3 regions of the Bradyrhizobium sp. B097 genome follow, and region 2 is predicted to be linked to each of the others. Evidence: predicted binding sites of a transcription regulator. Region 2 holds the regulator's gene; each other region holds the start of a gene.
What was found. The regulator PhoB, encoded in region 2, activates phosphate uptake and scavenging genes when phosphate is short. The targets are predictions, from matches to a motif close to TGTCATNNANCTGTCAT.
Positions count from the first base shown of each region.

Region 1: AAFG07_RS24045 (RNA degradosome polyphosphate kinase) is a predicted target of PhoB. The motif match lies at 8,343-8,359, and genes of this name have one in related genera.
Region 3: ugpB (sn-glycerol-3-phosphate ABC transporter substrate-binding protein UgpB) is a predicted target of PhoB. The motif match lies at 5,724-5,740, and genes of this name have one in related genera.

Region 1 covers NZ_CP152412.1:5,082,112-5,092,768, forward strand. Annotated here, with positions in the region: gene chrA (chromate efflux transporter) at 1-37, shown strand, start outside; gene AAFG07_RS24005 (acyltransferase) at 150-1,262, shown strand; gene AAFG07_RS24010 (OpgC domain-containing protein) at 1,320-2,504, opposite strand; gene rnd (ribonuclease D) at 3,312-4,460, shown strand; gene AAFG07_RS24020 (cold-shock protein) at 4,812-5,015, shown strand; gene purN (phosphoribosylglycinamide formyltransferase) at 5,105-5,755, opposite strand; gene purM (phosphoribosylformylglycinamidine cyclo-ligase) at 5,752-6,825, opposite strand; gene AAFG07_RS24035 (CDP-alcohol phosphatidyltransferase family protein) at 6,986-7,528, shown strand; gene AAFG07_RS24040 (chromosomal replication initiator DnaA) at 7,624-8,301, shown strand; gene AAFG07_RS24045 (RNA degradosome polyphosphate kinase) at 8,434-10,638, shown strand; gene ppx (exopolyphosphatase) at 10,651-10,657, shown strand, end outside.
Region 2 covers NZ_CP152412.1:873,983-884,639, reverse strand. Annotated here, with positions in the region: gene AAFG07_RS04075 (hypothetical protein) at 394-888, shown strand; gene AAFG07_RS04070 (hypothetical protein) at 979-1,209, shown strand; gene AAFG07_RS04065 (Hsp33 family molecular chaperone) at 1,247-2,248, opposite strand; gene argF (ornithine carbamoyltransferase) at 2,354-3,280, opposite strand; gene AAFG07_RS04055 (aspartate aminotransferase family protein) at 3,280-4,485, opposite strand; gene AAFG07_RS04050 (GcrA family cell cycle regulator) at 4,982-5,494, shown strand; gene phoB (phosphate regulon transcriptional regulator PhoB) at 5,833-6,543, opposite strand; gene phoU (phosphate signaling complex protein PhoU) at 6,674-7,390, opposite strand; gene pstB (phosphate ABC transporter ATP-binding protein PstB) at 7,488-8,306, opposite strand; gene pstA (phosphate ABC transporter permease PstA) at 8,303-9,148, opposite strand; gene pstC (phosphate ABC transporter permease subunit PstC) at 9,153-10,142, opposite strand; gene pstS (phosphate ABC transporter substrate-binding protein PstS) at 10,372-10,657, opposite strand, start outside.
Region 3 covers NZ_CP152412.1:9,138,699-9,149,355, forward strand. Annotated here, with positions in the region: gene cmk ((d)CMP kinase) at 1-620, opposite strand, end outside; gene aroA (3-phosphoshikimate 1-carboxyvinyltransferase) at 617-1,954, opposite strand; gene AAFG07_RS42040 (TIGR02300 family protein) at 2,101-2,511, shown strand; tRNA gene AAFG07_RS42045 (tRNA-Ala) at 2,606-2,681, shown strand; partial or broken gene AAFG07_RS42050 (GIY-YIG nuclease family protein) at 2,814-3,053, shown strand; gene AAFG07_RS42055 (MarR family transcriptional regulator) at 3,064-3,525, opposite strand; gene AAFG07_RS42060 (organic hydroperoxide resistance protein) at 3,698-4,123, shown strand; gene AAFG07_RS42065 (CaiB/BaiF CoA-transferase family protein) at 4,341-5,546, shown strand; gene ugpB (sn-glycerol-3-phosphate ABC transporter substrate-binding protein UgpB) at 5,796-7,112, shown strand; gene ugpA (sn-glycerol-3-phosphate ABC transporter permease UgpA) at 7,275-8,156, shown strand; gene ugpE (sn-glycerol-3-phosphate ABC transporter permease UgpE) at 8,156-9,004, shown strand; gene AAFG07_RS42085 (sn-glycerol-3-phosphate import ATP-binding protein UgpC) at 9,004-10,086, shown strand; gene AAFG07_RS42090 (Hsp20 family protein) at 10,259-10,657, shown strand, end outside.

The DNA of each region.
Region 1 (10,657 bases), 4.2 Mb from region 2:
GGCGGCCGGTATCGCCACCGGCCTCCTGCAATCGTGAACAGCCGCCCAGGCGCTCGGCCGGCCGGATTAAGAACGCCTTCATGCCTCGCCGCCATGATCGGGGGCGTATGCTGAGCGTAGCCAACCAACCGGATCCGACCCGGGTTCCCATGCTGGACCTGCTGCGGCTGGCCGCGGTCGGGGCCGTGATCCTGTACCATTACGGCTTCTGGGGCACCGCATCGCACGGCGTTCAGAAGGTGGCGTTGCCGTATCTCGCCCCGGTCGCGCAGTACGGCTTCCTCGGCGTCCCCGTGTTCTTCGCGATCTCTGGCTTCGTCATTGCCTATTCGGCCGAAGGCCGCACGCCGGTCGGTTTCGCGATCGCGCGCTTCAGCCGCATCTATCCGACCTTCGTCATCTGCATGACGCTGACCTTCCTCACCACGCTGCTGCTGGGCCACACCTGGTTCCACGTGACGTGGGGACAATGGCTGGCAAACCTGTTCATCGCGGCGCCGATGCTCGGTCAGCCCTATATGGACGACGCCTATTGGTCGCTGGTGATCGAGGTCGTGTTCTACATCTGGGTCGCGCTGTTGCTGGCCTGGGGCATTTTCCCGCGGAGGATCGACACGATCATCCTGGCGTGGATCGCCATCACCTTCGCCAACGAGCTGACGCTGGACGTTCCGCTGTTCGAGAAGCTGTTCATGGCCGACGACAGCGGCTTCTTCGCCGTCGGGCTCCTGATCTATGAACATTACCGCGGACGGCGCGACACCAGGCTCTATAGCCTGCTGACGCTGGCGATGGGCACCGCGACGTTCCAGGCCGTGCACAAGCTGGAACGGCTCGGCGTCCACACCCATGGCAGCTTCGATCCGCGCGTCGTCACCGTTATCTGCATCGTCTCGCTCGGCATCGTGTTCGCCGCCACCCGCATCAAGTCGGTGCCGCTGCCGGACAGCCTGGTCAGGGCCGTCGGCGGCATCACCTATCCGCTCTATCTGCTGCACCTGCAGCTCGGCTACGTGCTCCTGCTCCTGATGACGCCAACGCCGGGCGCACTTTCGACCGCGCTCGTGGTGACGGGCATAGTGGTGCTGGCATGGTTCGTCTGGCGCTTCCTGGAAAGCCCGGCGCATTATCTCGTCAGGGACAGGCTCACGATGCTGGCCTCAAGCCACGGATGGCCGTCGCGCATTCGCGCGCACGAAGCGCAGATCAATCCGGGCCACATCGCCGCACCGGTCGAGGTCGGGCGGATTGCCAATCACTGATTTTCCGACATGGCAAGCCCCCACAGGCGCGGGAACGCCTCGTCCAAGAACACCAATCTAGTTCGGTCGCCCAATCTTCCGTCGAAGCTCTGCATTTGTCACATCGACGAACAAATTCGGGATGTCGTCGGCGCGGTGCAACAGCCACGCCGCGGCGATCATGATCGCGATTCCGGCCGCGCTCACCACGAGCTGTGCGATGACCGCGCCGCTGTATTGGGTCAAGACCCAATGGGCGGAGAACGAAAGCAAGACCCCGAGGCAAAAGATCGGAAGCGAATGCTCGCCGCACAAGGTCAGCGGACGCAATGATCGGGATTTCAGCGGCGGCCAGTCCCGCGGAATCAGGCCATGGACAACGACCGCGAGCGCGAGGAAGTGGGTCAAGCGCAACATATCCAGATCCGTTTTATCGATCGGGTAGATGAGCTTCATCATCCATCCCGGTATGAACATCTCCAGCGCATGGAAATGCCACGTCATCACGATCAGGAACGCAAAGATCAGCCAGGCAATCGCTACCGCTGCGACGATCCGCGACTGGATGAGTCCAGCGATCTGAGACAATGCGCCCACCCCACACCACTGGCCGAAGACAAACAGCAATTGCCAGCAAAATGGATTGAAGTACCACGTTGTGCCCGGTGGATAGGAGGCGATGTTCCAATCGAACCATCGCGCCAGCACGTAGAGAACGATCGAAGCCAGCAAGGTGAGATTGGGACGACGCACCAAGGCCCAGATGACCAGCGGGGACGCGACCAGCAAGACAATGAACAGCGGCAGCACGTCGAGATCCACGGGCTTGTATCGCAGCGTGAGTGCCTGCCCAATCAGGATATCCGGATGCTGCAGAAAATTGAAAACGTTGAATTCGTTTTCATACATCGGATTGTCGAGCCGTCGGGAGGTTCTCGCGACCTGGGCCGTGAAGATCAGGAACAGCATGATATGCGCCACGTAGATATGCGCGGCCCGCGTCCACAGCCGCTTCGCTGCGGACAGCAAGAAACCCGAAGCGATGATCGGGCCGTATATGAAACCGGCAAGGTAACCCGAGATGAAAACGAAGAACTCCGCAGCGTCGCTGAAGCCGTAGTTGCGCAGCGTAATCCAGCCGATGGCTCCATCATTGGGGATGTGATCCAGAAATATCATCCACAACCCGAGCCCTCTGAACAGGTCGAGCCGAACATCGCGTTCGATCGTTTCCTCGATCTGGTGCGCGTGGTGGAGCTCCATCGGGACGACCCTCACTCGGCTGCTTCTGAGATCGCGATAGCTGCACCCATCGGAGTCTTGATTCGCGTCGGGCTCGAATGCGTTAGCCGACGGCAAATCCGGGTCGACAGGCGAAGATCATAGACATCCTTATACTCCCGCGTGACATCACCGTCCAAGTGCCGCACCCGCATGCTTGACGTTTGCCGGGTGAGCCGCATCGTGCGGTCCTGACGCCCTAGCGGCAGGTGTCTTTTCACAAAGCGCTGACGCGTCTTGTGAAGGCGGTGACAAGCAAGCCCCGTCTCGCCGGGGAGAGCACGAAGCAAGCCGTATCCCATCGCGCAGGGAAAGCCGGAGTCTCCGGTTACACCTGTGGTCCTACCCCCGAGCTTATCTCCATTGCTCGGGGCCCATGGGTGCGATCGGCACCCGGCTTTCCCTGCGCCCTCTGCTCAAGAGAGGGCGAAACGAACAGCAAAGCTCGGGCGATTCATGTCGCGAGAACGCGAAGCTGCATCGCCACTACAACGGTCATCGCCCGGCTTGACCGGGCGATCCAGTACGCTGCGGCATCTCGGCTCAAGCACAACCGCCTCTGGAATGCTGGATCGCCCGGTCAAGCCGGGCGAAGACACCGAAGATGGGGTTGGCCAGGACGACGGCCGGATTCGCGGCCCGACCCGGCCGAAAACACCCCCGAATCGCGCCGGATCAATTCAAAAATGCCCTGTCCCTCACCCCGCGCAGGGCCAAAATCCCTGCAAGACCCTTGACATAGCTGCCCTTTCGGCAGAACGCGTGGGGTCAAGCCGTCATGGACTGTTCATGGATCTGATTAGCACGACCCCCGACCTCGCCGCCGCCTGCGACCGGCTCGCCAAACACAAGGTCATCACCGTCGACACCGAGTTCCTGCGGGAGACGACCTACTATCCCCTGCTCTGCGTCGTGCAGATGGCCAGCGCGGATGAAGCCGTCGTGGTCGACGCGCTGGCGCCCGGCATCGACCTCAAGCCGTTCTTCGATCTGATGTCGAACGAGGCCGTGCTGAAGGTGTTTCATGCCGCGCGGCAGGACATCGAAATCGTCTGGCACCTCTCCGGCACGATCCCGCATCCGATCTTCGATACCCAGGTCGCCGCCATGGTGCTCGGCTATGGCGACAGCATCGCCTATGACCAGCTGGTCGATCGTGTCACCGGCCACCGCCCCGACAAGACCCACCGCTTCACCGACTGGTCGCGCCGCCCGCTGAGCGAGGAGCAACTGCATTACGCCGTCTCCGACGTCACCCATCTGCGCGAGGTGTTCGCGGCGCTCGACGCCGACTTGAGGAAGCGCGACCGCAGCGACTGGGTCAGCGAGGAGATGGAGATCCTGACCTCGCCGAAGACCTACGACTTCCATCCCGAGCGCGCCTGGGAGCGGCTCAAGACCCGCGTGCGCAAGCCGCGCGAGCTCGCGGTGCTGATCGAGGTTGCCGCCTGGCGCGAGCAGGAGGCGCAGAGCCGCGACGTGCCGCGCTCGCGCGTGCTCAAGGACGATGCGGTCGGCGACATCGCCACCCATGCGCCGACCTCGCTGGAGAAGCTCGGCAATCTGCGTTCGCTGCCGAAGGGTTTCGAGCGCTCGAAATGGGGTGCCGACATCATCGCCGCGGTGCAGCGCGGGCTGGCCCGCGACCAGGCCACGCTCCCCAAGCTGGAAAAACCGAGAAACAATTCCAACGGTGCGGCGACCGTCGAACTGTTGAAGGTGCTGCTGCGCATGACCTCGGAGCGCCACGGCGTCGCCAGCAAGGTGATCGCCACCGTCGACGACCTCGAGCAGATCGCGGCCAGCGATGAGGCCGAAGTCGGCGCCCTGCACGGCTGGCGGCGCGAATTGTTCGGCGAGGCGGCGCTCAAGCTCAAGCACGGCCAGCTCGCGCTTGCGATCGACAAGGGCCGCGTGGTGCGGGTGGATCGGGGCTAACTCACGCCATTCGCTCGGTGCAGGCGAAGTTCCGGCGTCTTCGACCGTCGGCCAGTGGCCGAACGCGCCGCGATGGAGTTCGACCGGCACAGGCTGAGGTTGCGTCACGCGAAACGAGCGCGCTTGCTAAGGCGCAGATTTCGTGTTGCAATCCCTTCACAATCGGATTGCGGCCGTTCGACTGTGCGTTTCACGACGTTGATAGCCAAGGCTTCGAGAGGCGAAACTTCGGACTTGAAGACCTTGGATATAGAGACCCGGGAATTGAACAGACAGCGGAAAGCCCGCTTGTGGCGTGGCACGTGGAGAACGTGGCCGCGTCTTTTTTATGTCTAGACTGGGAGAGAGACGATGCCGAAGGGTACCGTCAAATGGTTCAACCCGACCAAAGGTTACGGGTTCATCAAGCCGGCCGTCGGCGACAAGGACGTGTTCGTCCACATCTCGGCGGTCGAACGCGCAGGTCTCAGCACATTGAACGAGAACCAGACCGTCGAGTACGAGCTGGTGGAGAACCGCGGCAAGGCGTCGGCAGAGAACCTCAAGGTTCACTGATCGCCGCGGCTAGCGGAATTCATCTTGACGGCTCCCCCGGCCGCATCACCCGGGGGATTGTTCTCGGTGATCTCTCGTGCAATCGCGCGCTAAGGCGCTGGCGCGATCAGCGTGCTGTCGGTTGCGGCGCTGCCTTGCGTCCTGCAGACGTCGCCTTCGAGCTTGAGCCGGCCGCTCGCCAGAAGCCGAAGCGCCTCCGGATAGATGCGATGCTCGATGGTGATCACGCGTGCAGCGAGCGTCTCCGGCGTGTCGTCGTCAGCCACGGTGACCGCACCCTGCATCACGATCGGTCCCGCGTCGGTCTCCGGGATCACGAAATGCACCGTCGCGCCGGACAGCTTGACCCCTGCACGCAAGGCCTGGCCGTGCGGATCGAGGCCCGGAAAGCATGGCAGCAGCGACGGATGGATGTTGAGCATCCGGCCGTACCAGTGCCGGACGAATTCGGCGGTGAACAGCCGCATGAAGCCGCCGAGGCAGATCAGCTCGACTTGGCTGTCGTCGAGCGCCCGTTGCAGCACCGCCTCGAAGCCGGCGCGGTCCTTGCCGAACGGCTTGCTCTCGATGACGACCGTTGGAATGCCGCTCGCGGCCGCCTTCTCGAGCCCGGGAGCATTAGGACGGTTGGAGATCACGGCGACGATCTCGGCCGGAAAATCCGCAGCCTTGGCAGCCTCGATCAGCGCGGCCATGTTGGAGCCGCGGCCGGAAATGAGGATGGCTGTGCGGCGCTTCATCGCGAGAGATCGAGATGACCGTGATAGACCACGCGATGCTCGCCACTGGCCTCGATCACCTCACCCAGCAGCGTCACGGTCTCGCCGCCGGCGGTGAAGGCCTCGGTCACCGCATCGACCGCATCGGCCTTGACGATCGCGATCATGCCGATGCCGCAGTTGAAGGTGCGCAGCAGCTCGAGCTCGGCGATGCCGCCCTGCTCGGCCAGCCATTTGAACACCGGCAGCACCGGCAGCCGTGCCAAATCGATGCCGACGCCGAGATGCTTCGGCAGCACGCGCGGAATGTTGTCGGTGAAGCCGCCGCCGGTGATGTGGGCGAGCCCCTTCACTGCGCCAGTCTCGCGGATCGCGCGCAGGCAGGATTTCACATAGAGCCTGGTCGGGGTCAGCAGCGCCGCACCGAGCGTCATGACCGGTGCGAACGGCGCCGGCGCATCATAGGCCACGCCGGATTGCTCGACGATCTTGCGCACCAACGAATAGCCGTTGGAGTGCACGCCCGAGGACGCCAGGCCGATCACGGCGTCGCCCGCCGCGATATCCCCGGTCGGCAGCAGGGTGCCGCGCTCGGCAGCGCCGACCGCAAAGCCGCCGAGGTCGTAGTCGCCATCCTTGTACAGGCCGGGCATCTCGGCGGTCTCGCCGCCGATCAGCGCGCAGCCGGATTCGCGGCAGCCCTCGGCGATGCCCGCGACGATCTGCGCGGTGGCCTCCGGGTGGAGCTTGCCGCAGGCGAAATAGTCGAGGAAGAACAGCGGTTCCGCGCCCTGCACGACGAGGTCGTTGACCGACATCGCGACCAGGTCGATGCCGATGCCGTTGTGGATGCCAGTCTCGATCGCGATCTTCAGCTTGGTGCCGACGCCATCGGTCGCGGCCACCAGGACCGGATCCTTGAAGCCTGCGGCCTTGAGGTCGAACAGCCCGCCGAATCCGCCGATCTCGGCGTCCGCGCCGGGCCGTGCGGTGGCCCGCACCATCGGCTTGATCAGATCGACCAGACGATTGCCGGCGTCGATATCGACACCCGAATCCGCGTAAGTGAGCCCGTTTTTGCGCTCGGTCATGCCCAATTCCAGATGATAAGGGGCTGGTTACGAGGAATTCCGCCCCCGCGCAATGGCTCGCGGCGATGCTGCCGCGATACTATGTAGATAACACCCGGCCGCCGCGCAAAAGAGCCGGATATCGAGTAAAATCAGGCTTCTAGCCGGGAAGCGATTCAAGTTGAGCATTCCGAATATCATCACCCTCGGCCGCATCATCCTGGTGCCGGTGATCGTCTGGGCCATCGTGTCGAGCCAGATGGAGATCGCGTTTGCGATCTTCGTGATCGCCGGCGTCTCGGACGCGGTCGACGGTTTCCTTGCCAAGCGCTTCAACATGACGAGCGAGCTCGGCGCCCTGCTCGACCCGCTCGCCGACAAGGCGCTGCTGGTGTCGATCTATGTCGCGCTCGGAATCTGGGGCGCGGTGCCGCGCTGGATTGTGATTCTTGTGGTGTCGCGCGACATCATGATCGTCTCCGCCGTGATTGTGTCATGGTTGTTCGACAAGCCCGTCGAGATGAAGCCGCTGATGGTGTCGAAGCTGAACACGGTGGCACAGGTCGCGTTCGCGGCTCTGGTGCTGGCCTCACTCGGCTTCGGCTTTCAGCCGCATCCCTACGACCTGATCCTGATGGGTCTGGTCACGATCTTTACTTTGGGTTCGGTGTCCCTCTATCTCGTGGAGTGGGTGCGGCACATGAGCACGATCGAGGCTCGGTAGCGCACGATCCGAAAAAGTGGTGACCGGTTTTCCCGCGACAAACGCGAAGCGTTTGCGCAGGGATCGTGCTAAAATGACGTGGTTTGGAGATTTGCGTGGCCGGTAGCGTTCAACCTCGTCAATTGGCCTTGGCCCTGCCGCACGAGGAGAAGCTGACCCGCGACGATTTCCTCGAGGGGCCCGCCAATGAGGCGGCGCTGGCGCTGATCGACGGCTGGCCCGACTGGCCGAACCGAATCATGCTGCTGGTGGGGCCCGAAGGCTCCGGCAAAAGCCACCTCGCCGCGATCTGGGCCGAGAGCGCCGGCGCGCGCTCGACCGCCGCGCATGCCCTGACCGCCGACACGGTGCCAGCTGCGCTCGCGACCGGCGCGCTGGTGGTCGAGGACCTGAGGCCGTCGGATTTCGACGAGCGCGCGATGTTCCATCTGATGAATCTCGCCCGCCAGGACGATGCCTTCGTGCTGATCACGGCGCGGGTGCCGCCGTCAGCGTTCGAGATCGAGCTGCGCGACCTGCGCTCGCGGCTCCGCGCGGTGCCGACGGTCACGCTGCTGCCGCCCGACGACCAGCTGTTCCGCGGCCTGATCGTCAAATTCTGCGCCGACCGCCAGATGAGCGTGGACGAGCCGCTCGTCAGCTACCTGACCAACCGGATCGAGCGCTCCTATACCGCCGTCCGCCAGGCGGTCGAGCTGCTCGACACCGAGGCGCTGCGGCTGGGCCGGCCGGTAACCCGGACGCTGGCGGCGGAGCTGCTGCGCGATGCCTGACGGTCCCCGCGGCTTGACGGCGCAGGCCAGCGGAACATCAATGTCATCGAAACGTCATCGCAATATCACATGTTCTGTGCGGCCCTCGGCTAGACCGCTCCGGCCCCCTGCCCCGAATTGGACCAGCACTTGATGGACTCGGCACAAGCACCTGAAATCAAAGAGAAAGAGGCGGATCTTCCGCCCGTCCCCGCGGTCGCAACCAGCCCCGAGCGATTCATCAACCGGGAGCTGTCCTGGCTGCACTTCAACCGCCGGGTGCTCGAGGAATCGGTCAATCTCGGCCATCCCCTGCTGGAGCGGGTCCGCTTCCTGTCGATTTCGGCGAATAACCTCGACGAGTTCTTCATGGTCCGCGTCGCCGGCATCAAGGCCCAGGTCCGCGAGGGCATTGCCGAGCGCAGCCCGGACGGCCTGCTGCCGGCCGAGCAGCTCGTGATGATCAACAAGACCGTGTCGCAGCTCGCCTCCGACCAGCAGGCGATCTGGAGCGACCTTCGGGAGCTCCTGTCCAAGGTCGGCATCCAGCTGGTCGACGGGCGCGACGTCACCAAATCCGAACGCACCTGGATCGAGGATCATTTCCTCCACAACATCTTCCCGCTGCTGACGCCGCTCGCGATCGACCCGGCGCATCCGTTCCCGTTCATCCCGAACCTCGGCTTCACGGTCGCGCTGCAATTGTCGCGGATCGCCGACGGCAAGCCGATGAACGCGCTGATCCGCATGCCCGGCAAGATCGACCGCTTCATCCGCATTCCCTCGACCAAGGAAGGCGCGCCGGCCCGCCTGATCACGCTCGAGCAGGCCACCGGTCTGTTCATCGGCCGCCTGTTCCCCGGCTACACCGTCAAGGGCCAGGGCGCGTTCCGCATCATCAGGGACTCCGAACTCGAAATCGAGGAAGAGGCCGAAGACCTCGTTCGCCTGTTCGAGACCGCGCTCAAGCGCCGTCGGCGCGGATCGGTGATCCGGCTCGAGATCGAGGCCACGATGCCCGAAGAGCTGCGCATCTTCGTGCAGCACGCATTGTCTGCCGCGGACGATGAAGTGATCCTGGTCGACGGCGTGCTCGCGATGAACGAACTGTCGCAGCTCACCCGCCTCAATCGCCCCGACCTCGAATTCCCGCCCTACGTGCCGCGCCATCCCGAACGCGTGCGCGATCATGGCGGCGATATCTTCGCCGCGATCCGCCAGAAGGATCTCGTGGTCCATCACCCCTACGAATCCTTCGACGTCGTCGTCCAGTTCCTGCAGCAGGCGGCACGCGATCCCGACGTGGTCGCGATCAAGCAGACGCTCTATCGCACCTCGAACAACTCGCCGATCGTGCGCGCGCTGGCGGACGCCGCCGAAGCCGGCAAGTCGGTGACCGCGCTGATCGAATTGAAGGCACGCTTCGACGAGGAGGCCAATATCCGCTGGGCGCGCGACCTCGAACGCGCCGGCGTGCAGGTCGTCTACGGCTTCATCGAGCTGAAGACCCACGCCAAGCTGTCGATGGTGGTGCGCCGCGAGGGCGGCAATCTCACCACCTATGTGCACACCGGCACCGGCAACTATCATCCGGTCACCGCCCGCATCTACACCGACGTCTCCTACTTTACGTCGGACCCGATCATCGGCCGCGACGTCGCGCGGGTGTTCAACTACATCACCGGCTATGCCGAGCCGAGCGACATCGAGAAGATGGCGGTGTCGCCGCTGACATTGCGCAAGCGGATCATCGAGCACATCCACGGCGAGATCGCCCACGTCAAACATGGCCGGCCCGGCGCGATCTGGATGAAGATGAACGCGCTGGTCGATCCTGACATCATCGACGCGCTGTATGAGGCCTCGCAGGCCGGCGTCTCGATCGAGCTCGTGGTGCGCGGCATCTGCTGCCTACGGCCCGGGCTGCCGGGATTGTCGGAGAACATCCGCGTCAAGTCGGTGATCGGCCGATTCCTGGAACACGGCCGGATCTATTGCTTCGGCATGGGCCAGGGCCTGCCGAGCGCAAAAGCTGCTGTGTATATCTCGTCCGCCGACATGATGCCGAGGAACCTCGACCGCCGGGTCGAGGTGCTCTGTCCGCTGCAAAATCCGACGGTGCATCAGCAGGTTCTCGAACAGATCATGGTCGCGAACCTGAAGGACACCGAGCAGAGCTGGCAATTGTTGCCGGATGGGTCCTCAACGCGTATGAAGGCCGCGAAAGGCGAAGAGCCGTTCAATCTACATGACTATTTCATGACAAATCCGAGTCTGTCCGGCCGTGGTAAGTCTCTCAAGGAATCTTCACCGCGCCGTCTCACGCGTCGTAACGAGCGTCAGCAGCCATCGTCTTAAGGGGGCCTTACGGTGAAGC
Region 2 (10,657 bases):
GGCGCGGCTGGTCGAAACCGCCTCGCACATCAATGATTGGCTGACATCTCCCGGCCTGCGAACGCCGAGCTGACTGCCGATCTTGCGGAGGAAGCCCCGGTACGGGGCCGGCTGAGGCCGCCATTCTTCCGATGCCAATGGGGCCTGGCCTCCGGTCGCCTCTCACCAAGCGGCGGCTTCGACATTGCTTCCAACTGTGCTTCAGGAACTGGCGACCGCGGTAAACGTTGTCGCGGTGCAGATATTTACGCGCGCCGTCCGATTGGCTTGTGCCCGGTGATTTGTGGCCCCGGTGCTCGTTATTCGACCCTTTGCCTCCCATATACAAATCAGTCCTCGTCAGCCATCGAGATTGGTCGGAATGCGCGGAGACCTCCAAGGAAAGGGCCCGCCATGTTCAAATCTCAGCAGTACCGCACCAAGGCAGCCGCATACGGCGAACTGATCAAGCGTTCGAGCAGTCAGGGCGAAAGCCGCAAGTTTCAGGAGCAGCAAGACCGCCTCGCTTCGCTCGCGGATAACGAGCAAGGATTGGCGGACAATTTCGACAACGCAATAAACGTTGCGGAGCAGGACCGCTCTCGCGGCGCCGCCCTTGCCGCCGAAGAGGAGTACGTCCTGCGGTGTCTCGGCGCGGCCATCATCATGCAATGGAACGTGCTGCCGAAGGCGCTGCAGCGGGAAATCTTCGACACCGCCGGATCGGTCGGAAAACTGTTGGAGACGTCGGCGCTCCGCGGGCAGATCGCGCGCTTCCTGCACAAGCACAAGGATGATGCCGGTCGCGACAAGGTTCTGGAGGCGCGCCAGGACACGAGATCGAGCGCTGCGGCTTTGTCGCGATGGGACAATGAAGGAGGCGCAGTCCCCGATGGACTGCCGATGTGAGCCAACTACGACAACAGGAGATTCACCATGAAACTTACCCAATTTGCGCCGTTTCACCGGCTGAGTTGAGATCGATCCAGGAGGATTCCCATGACGAAGAAATCCCTGCTCTCCATCGACGAACCCGAGCCGAAGAAACCACTGCGCGCCGACCGGCCTCCTACCGAAGGCTTCGTGATCATTGTCGACAAACAGTTCAAGTCGGAGTTCGACACGGCCGAGGCTGCTGAAACGTCTGGCCGGCAACTGAAGGCGGCTTATCCGATGCTTCAGATCGAGATCTATGACGCCGCCGGCAAGACCCGCACCTTGCTGAGCTGACAGGCTTGCTTAGCGGGCCTCGTAGGCGGTTTTCCGCCTACTCGACGCCGGCTTCCTGAGGCGTGAATTCGTAGACCGACGAGCAGAACTCGCAAGTCACGACCACCTTGCCGTCCTTGACCATCTCGGCGCGATCGTTCGGCGCAAAGCTCTTCAGCATCGACGACACCGCATCGCGCGAGCAGGAGCACTGCGCGCGTAGCGTTTGCGGGTTGAAGACGCGCACGCCGCGTTCGTGGAACAGGCGGTACAGCAGCCGCTCGCCGGAGAGATCGGGATCGATCAGCTCGACATCCTCGACGGTGGAGATCAGCGACTGTCCCTCGACCCAGGCGTCGTCATCCGGCACGCTGTGCGTGGCCGTGCCCTCCGGCGCATCGCCGGGATGCAGATCGGCCTGCTTGGCGCGTTCGGGGGCCTTGGGCAGGAATTGCAGCAGGATGCCGCCGGCGCGCCAGTGCAGCTTGCCGCCTTCGCCGCCGCGCATCTCCTCGCCGACCGCGAGCCGCACCCGCGTCGGAATCTGCTCCGAGCGCAGGAAATATTCGTGGGCCGCCTCTTCCAGGCCGCCGCCGTCGAGCGCGACCAGGCCCTGGTAGCGGCTGGTGTTCGCGCCCTGATCGATGGTCATCGCAAGGTGGCCCTTGCCGAGCAGCTCACCCGAGCTCTGTCCGCCCTTGAGGCGCGCCACATCGTAGCGCGCATAGGCACGCAGCCGGTCGGGCGCCTGGAAATCGACGATCAGGAGCGAGACCGGCCCGTCGGTCCGGGTCTGCAGGATGAAGCGGCCCTCGAACTTGACGGAGGAGCCGAGCAGCGTGGTCAGCACGATGGCCTCACCGAGCAGCTTGCCGACCGCGGGCGGATAATCGTGCTTGTGCAGGATCTCGTCGAGCGCGGGGCCGAGCCGGGTCAGCCGGCCGCGCAAGTCCAGCGCACCGACCTCGAAGGCCAGCACGGCATCGTCGACAGGAACCGCTGAGGGCGCGCGAATGGGCGTCTCGGGCTGGATTTTGATGTCGGGGGATTGTGAAACCATGGCGCTCTATCTGGGGTCTCGGACCATGAAATAAAGGGGTTCAGCATACCGGGAATCGACGTCGTCCCTGCGAAAGCAGGGACCCATAACCACCGATGTCAGTTGCTACGCGACCGTGTCGAAACACCAGGCCAGAATGCCCTTCTGCGCATGCAGGCGGTTTTCCGCCTCGTCGAACACCACGGATTGCGGGCCGTCGATCACCTCGTCGGTGACCTCCTCGCCGCGATGCGCGGGCAGACAGTGCATGAACAGCGCGTCCGGCTTGGCGAGCGACATCAGCTTGGCATTGACCTGATAGGGCTTCAGCACGTTGTGGCGGTGCTCGCCCTCCTTGTCGCCCATCGACACCCAGGTGTCGGTGACGACGCAGTCGGCGCCGCGCACGGCGGCTTCCGGATCGGTGCCGAGCATGATCGGCGCGCCGGTGGCCTTGATCCAGTCCCGCATCGGCTTCTTCGGCGAGAGCTCCGGCGGGGTCGCGATGTTGAGATTGAACTTGAAGCGCTCGGCGGCGTGCGCCCAGGAGGCCAGCACGTTGTTGTCGTCGCCGGTCCAGGCCACCGTCTTGCCCTCGATCGAGCCGCGGTTTTCCTCATAGGTCATGAGGTCGGCCATCACCTGGCAGGGATGCGAACGCCGGGTCAGCCCGTTGATGACGGGCACGGTGGCATGAGCGGCGAGCTCGAGCAGCGCGTCATGGTTGAGGATGCGGATCATGATCGCGTCGACATAGCGCGACAGCACGCGCGCGGTGTCGGCGATGGTCTCGCCGCGGCCGAGCTGCATCTCGGCGCCGGTCAGCATGATGGATTCACCGCCGAGCTGGCGCATGCCGACGTCGAACGACACCCTTGTGCGGGTCGACGGGCGCTCGAAGATCATCGCCAGCGTCTTGCCTTCGAGCGGCTTCCTGCCCTTCTCATGCGCCTTCAGCTTCGCCTTCATGGCGGCTCCGGCGGAAAGCATGTTGCGCAGCTCGGCGAGCGGCAGCTCGTTGATGTCGAGGAAGTGACGGACCGGCTTGCTCATTATCCAGCCGCCTTCTTCGGCTGCGGCGCCGATAGCACAGAGCAGGCGCGCTCGAGCGCCGTGATCGACTGGTCGATCTCGACCTCGGTCACGATCAGGGGCGCCAGGAACCGCACCACATTATCGCCGGCGCCGACGGTGAGCAGCTTCTCGTTGCGCAGCGCGGCGATCAGATCGCCCGACGGCACCACCGCCTTGACGCCGATCAACAGGCCCTCGCCGCGCACCTCCGACAGCACGCCGGGATAGCGGTCGACCACCGAAGCGAGCTTCTGCTTGAGCAGCAGCGACATCTTCTGCACGTGCTCGAAGAAGCCGGGCTTGAGCATGACGTCGAGCACGGCATTGGCGGCGGCGACCGCGAGCGGATTGCCGCCGAAGGTCGAGCCGTGCGAGCCCGGCGCCATGCCGGCCGCAGCCTGCGCGGTCGCGAGCACCGCGCCGATCGGGAATCCGCCGCCGAGCGCCTTGGCCAGCGACATCACGTCCGGCGTGACGCCGGTGCGCTTGTAGGCGAACAGCTCGCCGGTGCGGCCCATGCCGGTCTGCACCTCGTCGAATGCGAGCAGCAGGCCATGCTCGTCGCACAGCGCGCGCAGCGCCTTGAAGAACGCCTGCGGCGCCGAGCGCACGCCGCCCTCGCCCTGCACCGGCTCAATCAGGATGCCGGCAGTGTGCGGGCCGATCGCCTTCTTCACCGCCTCGATGTCGCCGTGCGGCACCTGGTCGAAGCCGTCCATCGGCGGGCCGAAGCCCTCGAGATATTTCGCCGAGCCGGTCGCAGCCAGCGTGCCCAGCGTGCGGCCATGGAAGGCGCCTTCGAAGGTGATGATGCGGTAGCGTTCGGGATGGCCCTTGGAGAAGTGGTGGTGGCGGACCAGCTTGATCACGCCCTCCATCGCTTCGGCGCCGGAATTGCAGAAGAACACGAAGTCGGCAAAGCTCTGCTCGCACAGCCGCGCGGCAAGCACCTCGCCGTCTGGGCTCTTGAACAGGTTCGACATGTGCCAGAGCTTGGTCGCCTGCTCCTGCAGCGCCTTGACCAGATGCGGGTGCGCATGCCCGAGCGCGTTCACCGCGACGCCCGAGGTGAAATCGAGATAGCGGTCGCCATTGGTTGCGATCAGCCAGGCGCCCTCACCGCGCTCGAAGCCGAGATCGACCCGGGCGAAGACGGGGAGCAGATGCGACGAGGCGTTGGTCATGGCGTTCACTGCCGGTTTGAAGCCGTCAATTGCTGCGCGCCTTGACGCCAACGCAGCAACCGCCAGCTTCGGAAAACAAAACGGCCGCCTTTGCGGGCGGCACGTGCGGGTCATTCTATGCGGCGGCCGGTCAGTGTCAATCGCCAGGAGCCGGCCTTTGCCGGCCTTCCTGCAATGCGAAACCGGCGCAATCCGGAGCATTCCGGTGCGGTGGAAAAGCCTCATAGCAACGCTTAACTTTGTGGGAACATGTGGACGCACGGCCGCGGACTCTTGCGCCAGAGTCACGCCATATTGTAGCGTTTGGCCTGTCGGGTACGACATCTCGTGCGGCAGTACTGGACCCTCTAAGTAGCCTTCGTGTCTCGTGTAAACGTTCGGGCGCAACACCGTGCCCGGCGAGGGCTAAGGGATTCTGGCCGCAGGGATATTTGTCCAGATTGGCTCGCAGCGCCGCTCCGATGAGTGGCCGGCGCCATGCGAAAGGAAGAATGTGATGACTGTATTGACCTGGTCCGACGATCGCGTCGAGCAGCTGAAGAAGCTCTGGGAATCCGGCCTCTCGGCCAGCCAGATCGCGGCGGAACTTGGCAATGTGACGCGAAACGCCGTGATCGGCAAAGTACATCGGCTCGGCCTCTCCGGCCGCGCCAAGGCCCCCTCCACGGCTGCGCCGCGGCAGCGTAAGGCCCGCCCCGCCCAGCACATGATGCGGGTGGCGCGCCCGGTCTCGCGCGGCAACACCGCGCTCGCACATGCCTTCGAGGTCGAGATGGAGCCCGATCCGATCTCCTTCGACAACGTTGTGCCGATGAGCCAGCGGCTGTCGCTGCTCGAGCTCAACGAGGCCACCTGCCATTGGCCGGTCGGCGATCCCTCGAGCCCGGAATTCTTCTTCTGCGGCGGCAAGGCGCTCGCCGGCCTGCCCTATTGCGCGCATCACTCGCGCGTCGCCTATCAGCCCGCCGCCGATCGCCGCCGGCCGTCGGCGAAGCCACAGATCAAGTAGCACTCGGGAAACTGCCTGGACTGCAAAAACAAATCCCCGCGAAAGCGGGGATTTTTTTGTGGCCCGTAGCCCGGATGCAGCGAAGCGAAATCCGGGGCGGTGCTTGAAGCGGAGAATGAAGTCCCGGATTACGCTTCGCTCCATCCGGGCTACGCCTACATCACCGGCGTCGTCCCGGCGAAAGCCGGGACCCATAACCACGAATGGGTGTTGTTAGAAAGTCGTCTGGCCACTTGCCCATCGCGCCGGCCGCGGCGTATGGGTCCCGGCTCCCGTGCGCAATTGCGCACTAGGCCGGGACGACACGCTGTTGCGGCTCGTGAATGCCGCGACGTCGGCTACGGCTGCGGTTCGGCCTTTGCGAAGCGGTCGTCGAGCGCGTAGCCGGCGCCGCGCACGGTGCGGATCGGATCCTGCTCGCGGCCCGGATTGAGCAGCTTGCGCAGGCGGCCGATATGCACGTCGACGGTACGCTCATCGATATAGATATCGCGACCCCAGACGCTGTCGAGCAGCTGCTCGCGGCTGAACACGCGGCCGGGATGCTCGAGGAAGAATTCGAGCAGCCGATACTCGGTCGGACCGAGATCGATCGGACGTCCCGAGCGCGCCACGCGGCGCTTCTCGCGGTCGAGCTCGATGTCGCCATAGGTCAGCACGGTCGCCAGCCGCTCCGGACTCGCGCGGCGCAGCAGGCCCTTTACCCGTGCCAGCAGTTCCGGCACCGAGAACGGCTTGACGATGTAGTCGTCGGCGCCGGTGGCAAGCCCGCGCACGCGCTCGCTCTCCTCGCCGCGCGCGGTCAGCATGATGATCGGAAGCTGCTTGGTCTCGGGCCGCGCCCGCAGGCGACGGCACAGCTCGATGCCGGACAGGCCCGGCAGCATCCAGTCCAGTACCACGAGGTCGGGAACGCGCTCCTTCAGGCGGGTGTCGGCATCGTCGCCGCGCCCGACCGTTTCGACATCGTAGCCTTCCGCATCGAGGTTGTAGCGCAACAGTGTCGTCAGCGCTTCCTCGTCTTCGACTACCAGAATGCGTGCGCTCATCGGTTTAAGTTCTCTCTCTGTGGTGATCCGTTGCCCAGACGCAAACCGAAACGCTTACTTTCCTGAGCACAATCCCCGCGGAAACGACTTGTCGTGAAGACAATCCGGCTCCGCGCCTGCGGATCATGTCCTAGGTACCCGGCACCGTGGTGGCAAAGTTGGTCATGTCGCCCTTCGGACGCTTGTCGGTGATCTGCTGGCCCTCGATCATGTAGAACACGGTCTCGGCGATATTGGTGGCGTGATCGCCGATCCGCTCGATGTTCTTGGCGCAGAACATCAGATGGATGCAGAACGAGATGTTGCGCGGATCCTCCATCATGTAGGTCAGCAGCTCGCGGAACAGCGAGGTGCAGATCGCATCGACCTCCTCGTCGCCCTTCCAGACGTTCATCGCCGCCGGCAGGTCGTGCGCGGCATAGGCGTCGAGCACCGACTTGACCTGCGACAGCACGAGGTCGGTCATGTGCTCCAGACCGCGGATCAGCTTCAGCGGCTGGAAATCGCTTTCCAGCGCAGCGACGCGCTTGCCCATGTTCTTGGCGAGGTCGCCGATCCGCTCAAGGTCGGTGGCGACGCGCATCGCGCTGACGATTTCGCGCAGGTCGATTGCCATCGGCTGGCGGCGGGCGATCGTCAGCACCGCGCGCTCTTCGATGACGCGCTGCAGATTGTCGATTTCGATGTCGGCGGCGACCACGCGCTTGCCGAGCGCGACGTCGCGACGGATCAGCGCGTCGACCGACTCGGTGATCATCCGCTCGACGAGGCCGCCCATCTCGGCGACCAGGCGAGTCAACTCCTGCAGGTCGCTGTCGAATGCCTTGGCGGTATGTTCAGAAGCCATCGCTTGTCTCCCTCATGATCCCGGGGATCATGATTTGGTGTCCTCAGTTTCGCACGATCCGATCGAAAAACCGGTGCCCACTTTTGCGGACCATGCGCTAGCCGAACCGGCCGGTGATGTAGTCCTGGGTGCGTCGATCGCTCGGTGAGGTGAAGATCTTGTTGGTGTCGTCGAACTCGATCAGCTCGCCGAGATACATGAAGGCGGTCTTGTCGGAGACGCGCGCCGCCTGCTGCATATTGTGGGTGACGATCGCGATCGTGTAGTCCTCTGAGAGTTCCTGGATCAGCTCCTCGACCTTGGCGGTCGAGATCGGATCGAGCGCCGAGCACGGCTCGTCGAACAGGATCACCTCGGGCCGCACCGCCACGGTGCGCGCGATGCACAGGCGCTGCTGCTGGCCGCCGGAGAGCGACAGGCCGGAGGCGTTCAGCTTGTCCTTGACCTCGTTCCACAGCGCGCCGCCGCGCAGCGCCTTCTCGACCCGATCGTCCATCTCGGACTTCGAGATCTTCTCGTAGAGGCGGATGCCGAAGGCGATGTTCTCGTAGATCGTCATCGGGAACGGCGTCGGCTTCTGGAACACCATACCGACCCGCGCGCGGAGCAGATTGAGGTCGAGCTTGGGATCGAGAATGTTGGTCTGGTCCAACATCAGCTGGCCGACCGCGCGCTGGCCCGGATAGAGATCGTACATCCGGTTGAAGATGCGCAGCAGGGTCGACTTGCCGCAGCCCGACGGGCCGATGAACGCCGTGACGCGGTTGGTGCCCAGCGTCAGGTTGATGTTCTTCAGCGCGTGGTGCTCGCCGTAATAGAAGTTGAGGTTGCGCACCGTGACTTTCGGCGGCGCTTCCGGCAGCGGCACCTGGGGAACGTGGCTCGCGACGGTCGTAGAGACGGAAAGCTCGGTCATTTTGCGGCCCTTTCGGCACCAAGGATGCGCGCGCCGATATTCAGCGCGAGCACAGTGAAGGTGATGAGCAGCGCACCGCTCCACGCCAGCTCTTTCCAGTAGGCGTAGGGGCTCTGCACGAAATTGTTGATGGTCACCGGCAAGTTGGCCATCGTCTTGGTCAGATCCAGGCTGAAGAACTGGTTCGACAGCGCGGTGAACAGCAGCGGCGCGGTCTCGCCGGCGACACGGGCGGTCGCCAGCAGCACGCCGGTGATCAAGCCGCTACGCGCAGCACGATAAGCGATCCGCTTGATCACCAGCGAACGCGGCAGGCCGAGCGCGGAAGCCGCCTCGCGCAGCGGATTGGGCACCAGCAGCAGCATGTCCTCGGTGGTGCGCAGCACGACCGGGATCACGATCACGGCGAGCGCGAGACTGCCCGCGATCGCCGAGAAGCCGCGCATCGGCACCACCACCGCGCCATAAATGAACAGGCCGATGATGATCGAAGGCGCGCTGAGCAGGATGTCGTTGATGAAGCGGATCACCGAGGTGAGCTTGTCGTGCTTGCCGTATTCGGCGAGGTAGGTGCCAGCGAACAGGCCGAGCGGCGCGCCGATGCCGACGCCGATCACCGTCATGATGACCGAGCCGACGATGGCATTGAGCAGGCCGCCCTCGGTCGAGCCCGGCGGCGGCGTGTTCTGGGTGAACAGCTGCACGCTGAGGCCGGCAAGGCCGTTATAGACCAGCGTGAACAGGATCAGCGCCAGCCAGGTGACGCCGAACAGCGCCGCGCCGACACAGAGTGCGCGAATGACGATGTCGCTGCGGCGGCGGGATTTGTAGATCGGGTTCATGGCGCTATTTCCCCGCTTTCGTTTCAAGCCGCATCAGCATCAGCCGGGCGCCGGCGAGCACGAAGAAGGTCAGCACGAACAGCAGGAGGCCGAGCAGGATCAGGCCGGACTGGTGCAGGCCGTCGCTCTCGGCGAATTCGGAGGCGATCGCCGCCGAGATCGTGGTGCCCGGCGCGAAGATCGACGACGAGATGCGGAACGAGTTGCCGATGATGAAGGTCACCGCCATCGTCTCGCCGAGTGCGCGGCCGAGCGCCAACATGATGCCGCCGATCACGCCGACCCGAGTGTAGGGGATCACGACGCTGCGGACGACTTCCCAGGTGGTGCAGCCCATGCCGTAGGCGGCCTCTTTCAGCACCGGCGGCACGGTCTTGAACACGTCGACCGAGATCGCGGTAATGAAGGGCAGCACCATGATGGCGAGGATCAGCGCGGCGTTGAACAGGCTGAGATAGGACGGCGGACCTGCGAACACCGCACCCAGCACCGGAACGCCCTCGAATATCCTGATCATGAAGGGCTGGAACGTGTTGGCCAGGAACGGGCCCAGCACGAAGAAGCCCCACATGCCGTAGATGATCGAGGGAATGCCGGCGAGCAGCTCGATGGCGATGCCGATCGGGCGGCGCAGCATTTGCGGGCAGAGTTCGGTGAGGAAGATGGCGATGCCGATGCCGACCGGAATGGCGACCATCATCGCGATGACCGAGGTGATCAGCGTGCCGTAGATCGGGCCGAGCGCGCCGAGCACCGGCGGATCGGCCGAGGGCGCCCAGCGCTGCGTCCAGAGGAAGGCGAAGCCGTATTCCTTCATCGCCGGCCAGGCGCCGGCGATCAGCGACAGGATGATGCCGCCGAGGATCAACAGGACCGAAATCGCCGAGATACGGGTGATCCAATAGAAGGTGAGATCACCAAGCTTGAAGGCGCTGAGGGCCTTGGCGCGATCGTAAGGTCCCGCGGCTTCCATCACATCGCTCTGAACAGCCATGTCTGCCACGCCAATCCCCTCATTACTATGTGAAAGCTACGCAAACCGCTACGCCCCGAAGCGATCTTCACTGACGCATTTGGCCGGGCGTCGTTCCGGCTTGCGCCACCCGGGGCGCGAACCCGGGCCCCGCCCCGCGTTTCTTGCCGCGGTGATGGAGCCCGGATCTTGGTCACTTGACCTGTGCCGCCCTTGAGAGGCGGCACAGGTGGTGTTCAAAGCGTCGGACTTAGCTCTTGATGTCCGAGGACCAGGTCTTCTCGATCAGCTTGACGACCGATTCCGGCATCGGGATGTAGTCGAGCTCTTCGGCCGCCTTGCCACCCTTCTCGAAGGCGTACTTGAAGAACTTGAGCGCTTCCTGCGAGGCCGCCTTGTCGGTCGAGTCCTTGTGCATCAGGATGAAGGTCGCCGCGGTGATCGGCCAGGAGGCTTCGCCCGGCTGGTCGGTCAGGATCACGTAGTAACCGGGGGCCTTGGACCAATCGGCGTTCGACGCAGCGGCCTGAAAGGCG
Region 3 (10,657 bases), 990 kb from region 2:
GCGCGCGCCGCCTCGACGATGGCGATGGCGGCGCGGACGCCGGCCTCGATGTCGAGATTGGAATTGTCCAGCGTGTGGGCGTCCGCCGCCGGCCGCAACGGCGCAACGGCGCGGTTCTTGTCCCGCTCGTCGCGCTTGAGGATGTCAGCCAGCACCGCTTCCTCGTCGGCGTCCTCGCCACGGGCGCGGGCCTCCAGGGTGCGCCGACGCGCCCGCACGCGGGGATCGGCGACCACGAAGATCTTCACGTCGGCATCCGGGCAGATCACGGTGCCGATATCGCGTCCATCCAGCACCGCACCGGGCGGATCGGCGGCGAACTGGCGCTGGAAGCTGACCAGCGCCTCGCGCACCCTCGGAAAGGCCGAGACAACCGATGCGCCCTCGCCGACCTTCTGGGTCTTCAGGATCGGATTGCCGAATTTCTCGGGATCGAGCTCGAGCGCGACTGATACCGCGAGCGCCTCGTCGTTGAGGTCGGCGCCTTGTGCCATCATCGCATAGGCCACCGCGCGGTAGATCACGCCGGTGTCGAGATGGCGGTAGCCGTAGTGGTGGGCGAGCCGCTTGCCGAGCGTGCCCTTGCCGGAGGCGGCGGGTCCGTCGATGGCGATGATCATGCGAAGTCAGCTCCGAGTGCGCGCATCATCGGAATGAAATCCGGGAAACTGGTGGCGATGAAAGCGGTGTCATCGATCTTCACCGGCCGATCCGAAGCACAGCCCATCACCAGCGCCGACATCGCGATGCGATGATCCATGTGGGTGGCAACGAGGCCGCCGCCTGGAACGTGGCCACGGCCCTCGACGATCAGATCATCGCCGGAAACCTCGACCTTGACGCCGTTGACGCGCAGCATGTCAGCGGTGGCTTCGAGACGGTCGGATTCCTTGACGCGCAGCTCCTGCAGTCCGCGCATGATCGTGGTGCCCTCGGCGAACGCAGCGGCGACCGCCAGCACCAGATATTCGTCGATCATCGATGGCGCGCGCTCCGGCGGCACCTCGACGCCCTTCAGCTTCGAGGCCCGCACGCGCAATTGCGCCATCGGCTCGCCGGCATCGCCGCGCACATCGCTCTCCTCGATCGAGGCGCCCATTTCGCGCAAGGTGGTGAACAGGCCGGTGCGCAGCGGATTGGTCATCACGTCGGAGAACACGACGTCGGACCCTCCGACGATCAGCGCCGCCACGATCGGGAACGACGCCGAGGACGGATCGGCGGGCACCACGACCTCAGCGCCGTGCAGCTCGGGCTCGCCATTCAGCGAGATCCTGCGGCCGTGGCTGCCTTCCTTGTCCGTGGAGATCTCGGCGCCGAAATGCTTCAGCATCAGCTCGGTGTGGTCGCGGCTCGCCTCCTGCTCGATGACCGTGGTGATGCCAGGCGCGGACAGGCCCGCCAGCAGCACCGCGGACTTGATCTGGGCCGAGGCGACCGGGGTCTTGTAGACGATCGGTACCGGATAGCGGGCGCCGTGCAGGGTGAGCGGCAGCCTGCCGCCCTCCCTGATGTCGCTGGTCCGGGCGCCCATCAGCTCCAAGGGATCGAGAATCCGGCGCATCGGCCGCGTACGCAGCGAGGCGTCGCCGTCGAAGATGGCCGCGATCGGGCAGCCGGCCACCGCGCCCATCACCAGCCGGCAGCCGGTGCCGGAATTGCCGAAATCGAGCGGAGCCGAGGGCTGGGCGAATCCACCGACCCCGACGCCTGCGACCGACCAGGCAAAAGGCGCCGTCCGCTCCACCTTGGCGCCCAGCGCGCGCATGGATTTGGCGGTATTGAGGACGTCCTCGCCCTCCAGAAGGCCGGAAATGCGGGTTTCGCCGACCGAAAGCGCCCCGAGGATCAGGGCACGGTGGGAAATCGATTTGTCGCCGGGAACGCGGACCTTGCCGGCCAAGGGGCCGCAAACGCGCGATTCCAGCGGGGTCGGGGTGTCGGAATGAGCCAAGATTGTGTCCTCTCGCGCCGCGGCAGGTATCACATAGGCAACACCGCGTCACGCGCCCGTCACTTGCGCACAAACCGCTATTGACAGCGGCTCCTCAACTAGCCAAGTGAAGCACCGTTTTTCAGCAAAATTCTGGGATGACCACGTTGGCTAAGTCCGAGCTCGGAACCAAGCGCATTTGCCCGACCACGGGCAAGAAGTTCTACGACCTCAACAAGAATCCGGTGATTTCGCCCTACACCGGTGAGGTCGTGCCGATCGCGCCTGTCGCCCCGCCGCGGGGCGGCCGTGGCGCCACCGTCAGTTCGCCTGCGACCGCCGCCGAGATGCCCGAGGCGGCCGAGACCGAAGAGTTGGTCTCGCTCGAGGAGGCCGATGCCGAGGAGAACACCGGCAAGGTCAAGGCCGTGGTTCCCGAGTCCGAGGACGATATCGAGGTCGACGAGACCATCGACGACGATGACGACGACGATTCGACCTTCATCGCCGACGAGGAAGAGGGCGATGAGGACGTGACCGATATTATTGGTGACGTCGGCGGTGACGAAGAGACTTGAGATCGGCGCCGATCTATGATCAACGGTGCTGCCGCGCGAGTCATCTAGGCCGCGCGGGCCGGGATCGATCCCCCAGGATCATCCCACTGGATAAGGGGCCATAGCTCAGCTGGGAGAGCGCTTGCATGGCATGCAAGAGGTCGGCGGTTCGATCCCGCCTGGCTCCACCACGCTTCGCCCTTCAGGCTACGCGTGGCGCAGCCACGAGTTGCCTGAAGGGCGAAGCGTGGTGTCCGGCGTAGCCCGAAGGGCGAAGACGGACTGCCAAGGGTTCTACTCCCGTCGGGCTTCAGTGGATGCGAATGTGGTACGTCTACATCATCCGCAGCATCAACTTCCCTGATCAGGAATACGTTGGCGCCACCGAGGATCTGAAACGGCGGATTCCCGAGCACAATGCCGGCAAGTCCGCGCACACCTCAAAATTCAGGCCGTGACAGCTCGTCTGGTACTGCGCATTTCCGGACAAGTACAAAGCTCTGGCATTCGAGAAATATCTCAAATCCCATAGCGGCCGCGCCTTCGCCAAGAAGCGTCTCTAACCACGCCCCACTACTCCCCCAGCACCGCATTGAGCCGGTCGCGCAGCGCGACGATTTCATCCTTCATCGCCATCAACTCGCCAACCGTACAGTCCGAGGCCGCAAGGATCGACTGCGGAACGGCCTTGGCCTTTTCGCGCAGCGCGTGGCCCTGCGGCGTCAGTGCGATCAGCACGACCCGCTCGTCTTCGGTGCTGCGGGTCCGCTTGATCAGTTCCGCCGCTTCGAGCCGTTTCAGCAGCGGTGTCAGCGTGCCGGAATCCAGGAACAGGCGCTCGCCGAGGTCCTTCACCGGCACGTCGTCGCGCTCCCATAGCGCCAGCATCACGAGATACTGCGGATAGGTCAGCCCGAGCCGGTCGAGCAGCGGCTTGTAGACCCGGTTGAAGGCGTGCGCGGTCGAATAGACCGCAAAGCAGATCTGGTTATCGAGCCGCAGCGCCTGATCCGCCGCCGTCTGTTTCCTGACCATGATTCCCATCGAATCCATCTCGTTTCCGGGTCATTCTGGGCTCACAGGACCGCGGATTCAATTGCGAACAATTAAATGTGAGGCCGCATAATTTATATTGCGCACAATCTAATTGGATGCAATACATAGCACGTCGAATTCGAACTGAAGTCCAAACCCAAGGGAGACCACAATGTCTGTGAACGTGCTCTATAAGACCAGCGCCAAGGCAACCGGCGGCCGCGACGGCCATGCGGCAACGCTCGACGGCGCGCTCGACGTCAAGCTCACGACCCCGAAGGAGCTCGGTGGCGGCGGTGGCGCCGGCAACAATCCGGAGCAGCTGTTCGCAGCCGGCTATGCCGCCTGCTTCATCGGCGCCATGAAGTTCGTCGCCTCCCAGGGCGGTCCCAAGGTTCCCGCCGACGCCTCGGTGACCTCGACAGTCGGCATCGGCCCGCGCTCGGAAGGCGGCTTCGGCCTCGCCGTCGATCTCGCCGTCTCGCTGCCCGGCCTGTCCCGGGCCGACGCCGAAGCGCTGGTCGAGAAGGCCCACCATGTGTGCCCCTATTCCAACGCGACCCGCGGCAATGTCGACGTCAAGCTGAGCGTCGTCTAACTCACCGACTGCCGATAGTCCGCCACGTGCCGCGTGGCGGACTATTGCGTTTCAAGAGAGCATTGCAGATGCCAGTTCGCTCTTTTCAGTTCGCTTGGCGAACGCACGCGCCGCCTGCTGCATGGGCCTGCGCCGACGGAAGCATTGCTGCCTCGCCTGAAGACCGTTAGCTCTGGGACCCTCGTTATCCGATCCCAACTGAGCGAAGGTTGTTTCCATGAATACCCCAGCAGCTACGGGCGCGATGACCGGACTGCGCGTGATCGATCTGACGCGCGTGCTCGGCGGCCCGTATTGCACCCAGATCCTTGCCGACCACGGCGCCGACGTGATCAAGGTCGAGCCGCCCGCCGGCGACGAGGTGCGCGACTGGGGCCCTCCCTTCCATGAGGAAGACGCGGCCTATTTCGTCGGCATCAACCGCAACAAGCGCTCGATCGGCCTCGACCTCGCCTCCGAGGGTGGACGCGCAGTGCTGATGAAGATGCTCGAGACCGCCGACGTGCTGATCGAGAACTTCAAGCCGGGCACGCTCGACAAATGGGGCATCGGCAACGACGTACTGCGTGCGAAATTTCCGCGCCTCGTGCATTGCCGGATCTCCGGCTTCGGCGCCGACGGCCCGCGCGGCGGCAATCCCGGCTATGACGCGATCATCCAGGCGATGACCGGCATGATCGCGGCGACCGGCTCGCCGGAGAGCGGCCCGATGCGCATCGGCGTGCCGCTGGTCGACATCACGACCGGGCTCTATGCGGCGATCGGCATCCTGATGGCGCTGTCGGAGCGGCAGCGCTCGGGGCTCGGCCAGTTCATCGAGACCACGCTGTACGAGACCGGGCTTGCGATCATGCATCCGCATACCGCGAACTATTTCATGCATGGCAAGCCGCCACAGCTCACCGGCAACGAGCACCCGAACCTCGTTCCCTACGCGATCTTCCCGACCAAGACCGACAACATCTTCATCGGCGTCGGCAATGACGGCACCTTCCGGAAGCTCGCCAAGGAAATCGGCAAGCCGGAGCTCGGCACCGATCCGCGCTTTGCCCGCAACAAGGACCGCATCGCCAACCGCGATGCGCTGCGCGCCGAGCTTGCCGCGGTGTTCAGCCAGCACGAGGCCGAGCCGCTGTGCAACCGGCTGCTCGCTGCCGGCCTGCCGGCTGGCCCCGTGCAGAAGATCGACCAGGCGCTGACCAACCCGCACACGATCCATCGCGGCGACGTCATCGAGAAGGATTGGTACAAGGGCGTCGCCTCGCCGATCCGCCTCGAACGCACCAAGCCGAGCCTGCGCCGCACGCCACCGAAGTTCAGCCAGCACGCTGCGGAGGTGCTCGGCGAGTTCGGCTACTCCAGGGACGAGATCAACAGCCTGGTCGACAAGGGCGTGGTCTGCGGTCCCCAGCGCAAGCGCTAAAAGCGTATTCGAGCAAAGCCCGTCCCGCACGCGATGCGGGATGGGCAAGCCAACACATCGCCCCTGCGGTGCAACGTCGCGTCCGGCGTTGCACCGCACGCACGCGGCTGCGTTCTCCGCCTTTTTTAGCGCTTCCCTTTGCTTCGGCTTCCCCCGTACCATGGCTTTCGTTTATACGGTCATTTGAACGTCATCCGGCGCTGATAACGCGCCCAACGAAAGATGGTGTTCCAACCGGAGGGGCTTTTGATGATTTTCAGACGACTCGGCGCTGCTGCGGCAGCCGCTGCCACGCTTGTATTCGCGTCGCCTGCGTTTGCAGTGACGGAAATTCAGTGGTGGCACGCGATGACCGGCGCCAACAACGATGTCATCGTCAAGCTGGCCAACGACTTCAACACCTCGCAGTCCGACTACAAGGTGATCCCGACCTACAAGGGCGGCTACGCCGACACCATGAACGCCGGCATCGCCGCGTTCCGCGCCGGCAACGCGCCGCACATCATGCAGGTGTTCGAGGTCGGCACCGCGACGATGATGGCCGCCACCGGCGCCGTCAAACCGGTCTACAAGCTGATGGCCGACGCCGGCGAGAAGTTCGATCCGAGCGTCTATCTGCCTGCGATCACCGGCTATTACTCGACCTCGAAGGGCGAGATGCTGTCGTTCCCCTTCAACTCGTCGTCGACCGTGATGTGGGTCAATCTCGATGCGCTGAAGAAGGCCAACATCGCGGAGATCCCGAAGACCTGGCCGCAAGTGTTCGAGGACGCCAAGAAACTGAAGGCGGCCGGCTACACCACCTGCGGCTTCTCCGGCTCGTGGGTCACCTGGGTCAATCTCGAGCAGCTCTCGGCCTGGCACAACGTGCCGCTCGCCAGCAAGGCCAACGGCCTCGACGGCTTCGACACCGTGCTCGAATTCAACGGCCCGCTGCAGGTCAAGCATCTCGAGAACCTGGTCGAGCTGCAGAAGGACAAGACCTACGACTACGCCGGCCGCACCAACACCGGCGAAGGCCGCTTCACCGCGGGCGAGTGCCCGATCTACCTGACCTCGTCGGCCTTCTTCGGCAACGTCAAGGCGCAGGCCAAGTTCAACTTCACCGCCGCGCCGATGCCGTATTATCCCGACGCCAAGGGCGCACCGCAGAACTCGATCATCGGCGGCGCCTCGCTCTGGGTGATGGGCGGCAAGTCGGCTGAGGAATACAAGGGCGTGGCCAAGTTCCTGACCTTCCTCTCGGATACCGACCGCCAGATCTGGATCCACAAGGCCTCGGGCTATCTGCCGATCACCAAGGCCGCCTACGCCAAGGCTAAGGAAGAGGGCTTCTACAAGGACCAGCCCTATCTGGAGACCCCGCTGCTCGAACTCACCAACAAGGAGCCGACCGAGAATTCCCGCGGTCTGCGCCTCGGCAACATGGTGCAGCTCCGCGACATGTGGTCGGAGGAGATCGAGCAGGCGCTGGCCGGCAAGAAGACCGCCAAGCAGGCGCTGGACTCGGCCGTCGAGCGCGGCAACCAGATGCTGCGGCAATTTGAAAAGACCGCCGTCCACTGACATGATGGGCTAAAGCGCGATGAAGATCGGGTTGAATCGTCACCGCGCTTTAGCTTCTTGTTTGAGCATGATCTTTTCGGAAAACCGCTTCGCACTTTTCCGGATCATGCTTTAGGCAACCGGCAGGCCGCAAGCGCGCGGCCTGCCAATTCTTGCGAGATCATGCAAAAGCAAGCGATTTTCCAGTCAAAGCTGTTGCCTTACGCGCTGGTTGCCCCGCAACTCGCGATCGTTCTGATTTTTTTCTACTGGCCGGCCGCGCAGGCGGTGATCCAATCCTTCCTGCTGCAGGACGCTTTCGGCCTTTCGACCACCTTCGTGTGGTTCGAGAACTATCTCGAATTGTTCAAGGACCCGGCCTATTTCGCGGCGATCGTCCGAACCTTCGCGTTCTCGCTTGCGATCGCGGTCTCCTCGCTGTCGTTCGCGCTGCTGCTCGCGGTGATGGCCGACAAGCCGCTGCGCGGCTCGACGCTCTACCGCACGCTGCTGATCTGGCCCTACGCGGTCGCACCGCCGGTGGTCGGCGTGCTCTGGGTGTTCATGCTGCATCCCTCGCTCGGCGTGCTGTCGCGCTATCTGCGCGCCATGGGCGTTGACTGGAATCCATTGCTCGACGGCGACCAGGCTGCAGCCCTGATCATCCTCGCCGCGGCCTGGAAGCAGATCTCCTACAATTTCCTGTTCTTCCTCGCCGGGCTGCAGAGCATCCCGAAGAGCGTGATCGAGGCCGCCGCGATCGACGGCGCCCGCCCGATGCGGCGGTTCTGGACCGTGATCTTCCCGCTGCTGTCGCCGACCATCTTCTTCCTGTTGGTGATCAACATCGTCTACGCCTTCTTCGACACCTTCGGCATCATCGACACGATGACTCGCGGCGGCCCCGGCAAGGCGACTGAGACGCTAGTCTACAAGGTCTATACGGATGGCCTGCTCGGCGGCAATCTCGGCTCCTCCGCAGCACAGTCGGTCATCCTGATGGTCATCGTCGTCGTGCTGACGGGAATTCAGTTCCGCTTCGTCGAACGCAAGGTGACCTACTGATGGTCGAGGAGGAAGGCTTTCAGCGCTATCTGGCTCACGCCATCCTGTGGATCGGGATCGCGATCGTCGCCTTCCCGGTCTATCTGGCGATCGTCGCCTCGACCCAGGACAATGCCGTCATCGCCAACGGCCAGATGTCGCTGTTGCCCGGCGGCCATTTTTTCGAGACCTACTACCAGACGCTGTTTGTCGGCACGAGCGGCTCGACCCGCGAGCCGGTGCTCAACATGATGCTGAACTCGCTGATCATGGCGCTGCTGATCGCGGTCGGCAAAATCGCGATCTCGATCATCTCGGCCTACGCGATCGTCTATTTCCGATTTCCGTTCCGGATGGCGATCTTCTGGATCATCTTCATCACCTTGATGCTGCCGGTCGAGGTGCGCATCTATCCGACCTACAAGATCGTCGCCGACCTGCATCTGCTCGACAGCTATGCCGGCCTGTCGCTGCCGCTGATCGCCTCGGCGACTGCGACGCTGCTGTTCCGGCAGTTCTTCATGACCGTGCCGGACGAGTTGCTGGAGGCCTCGCGCATCGACGGCGCGGGCCCGTTCCGCTTCTTCTGGGATACGCTGCTGCCGCTGTCGCGCACCAACATGGCCGCGTTGTTCGTGATCCTCTTCATCCTCGGCTGGAATCAGTATCTCTGGCCGCTTTTGATCACCACGCGCGACGACATGCAGACCATCCAGGTCGGCATCCGCAAGATGATCACCACGACCGATGCGCTGACCGAATGGCCCGTGGTGATGGCGACCGCACTGCTCGCGATGCTGCCGCCGGTGTTCGTCGTCGTCGTGATGCAGAAACTGTTCGTGCGCGGATTGGTGGAGACGGAAAAGTAATGGCTAACGTCACGCTGCGCAGCGTCCGCAAGACCTATCCCGGCGGCTTCGAGGCCATCAAGGGCGTCGATGTCGACGTCGGCGACGGCCAGTTCTGCGTGCTGGTCGGGCCAAGCGGTTGCGGCAAGTCCACGCTGCTGCGCATGGTCGCGGGGCTCGAGACCATCACCGGCGGCGAGATCGACATCGGCGGCCGCATCGTCAACCAGATCGAGCCTGCCGATCGCGACATCGCGATGGTGTTCCAGAACTACGCGCTCTATCCGCATATGAGCGTCTACAACAACATGGCCTACGGCCTGCGCAACCGCGGCATGGCCGAAGCCGAGGTCAAGACCCGCGTCGAGGAAGCCGCGCGCGTCCTCGAGCTCTCGCCGATGCTGGAGCGCAAGCCGCGCCAGCTGTCCGGCGGCCAGCGCCAGCGCGTCGCGATGGGCCGCGCCATCGTGCGCCAGCCGAAAGTCTTCCTGTTCGACGAGCCGCTGTCGAACCTCGACGCCAAGCTGCGCATCGCGATGCGGGTCGAGATCCGCAAGCTGCAGCGCCGGCTCAACACCACCTCGATCTATGTCACCCACGACCAGCTCGAGGCGATGACGCTCGCCGACATCCTCGTGGTCATGAATGGCGGCCAGGTCGAGCAGATCGGCAATCCGCTGGATATCTATCAGAAGCCGGCGACCACCTTCGTCGCCTCCTTCATCGGCGCCCCGCCGATGAACCTGATGCCGCTGCGCTCGGACGAGCTGACCTCCCAGATCGCGGGCGCCGATGGCGCCGGCATCGTCGGCATCCGGCCGGAGGATTTCGTGATCACCGGCGAGACCGCCTCCGGCGGCGTCGCGCTCGGCCTGACGGTCGAGGCGATCGAGCACGTCGGCGCCGAGACCTTCGTCTACGGCAGCCGCCAGCGCGAGGAACGGGCCATCGCCGCCAATCCGGGCGAACTGCCGCCCGGCGAAGTGATCGTCCGGGTTCCCGGCGCCACGGGGCCTGCGATCGGCGAGCAGATCCGGGCGGTCGCGCCGCGCGACAAACTGCATCTTTTTACCGCTGACGGCCGCAAGCGCGTCGGCCCGTAACTGATCGGGAAGAATTTCCCCCCATGTTGCGGGCGTTTAGGCTGGTTTCGGGGCTGCTTGAACGCTATCCAGATCGCCCCCATATCCCTCACTGACCGGAGAAGCCACACGGCCCGCCGGTTGCATGGGGTGCCGCAAGGGCCCCTCAAAGTCGCTTCGAGAGGACTTTGTAATGTCTCGTGTTCCATCGTTGTCCAGTCCGTTCCTTCTGGGATTCGACGAGATCGAGCGTGCGCTCGACCGCGTCGTGAAGGGCGCTGACGGCTATCCTCCGTACAATATCGAGCGGTGCGACCGTACCAACGGACAGCCCGAGCGGCTCCGCATCACGTTGGCGGTGGCGGGCTTCACCCGCGACCAACTCGATGTAACTATTGAGGAAAATCAGCTCGTCATCCGCGGCCGCCAGCAGGACGACAAGGCTCGGCAATACATCCATCGCGGCATCGCCGCGCGCCACTTCCAGCGCACCTTCGTGCTGGCGGAGGGGATGCAGGTGCTGGGCGCGGATCTGAAGAACGGGTTGTTGTCGATCGACCTGGCGAGGCCAGAACCTGAACGGGTCGTTAAG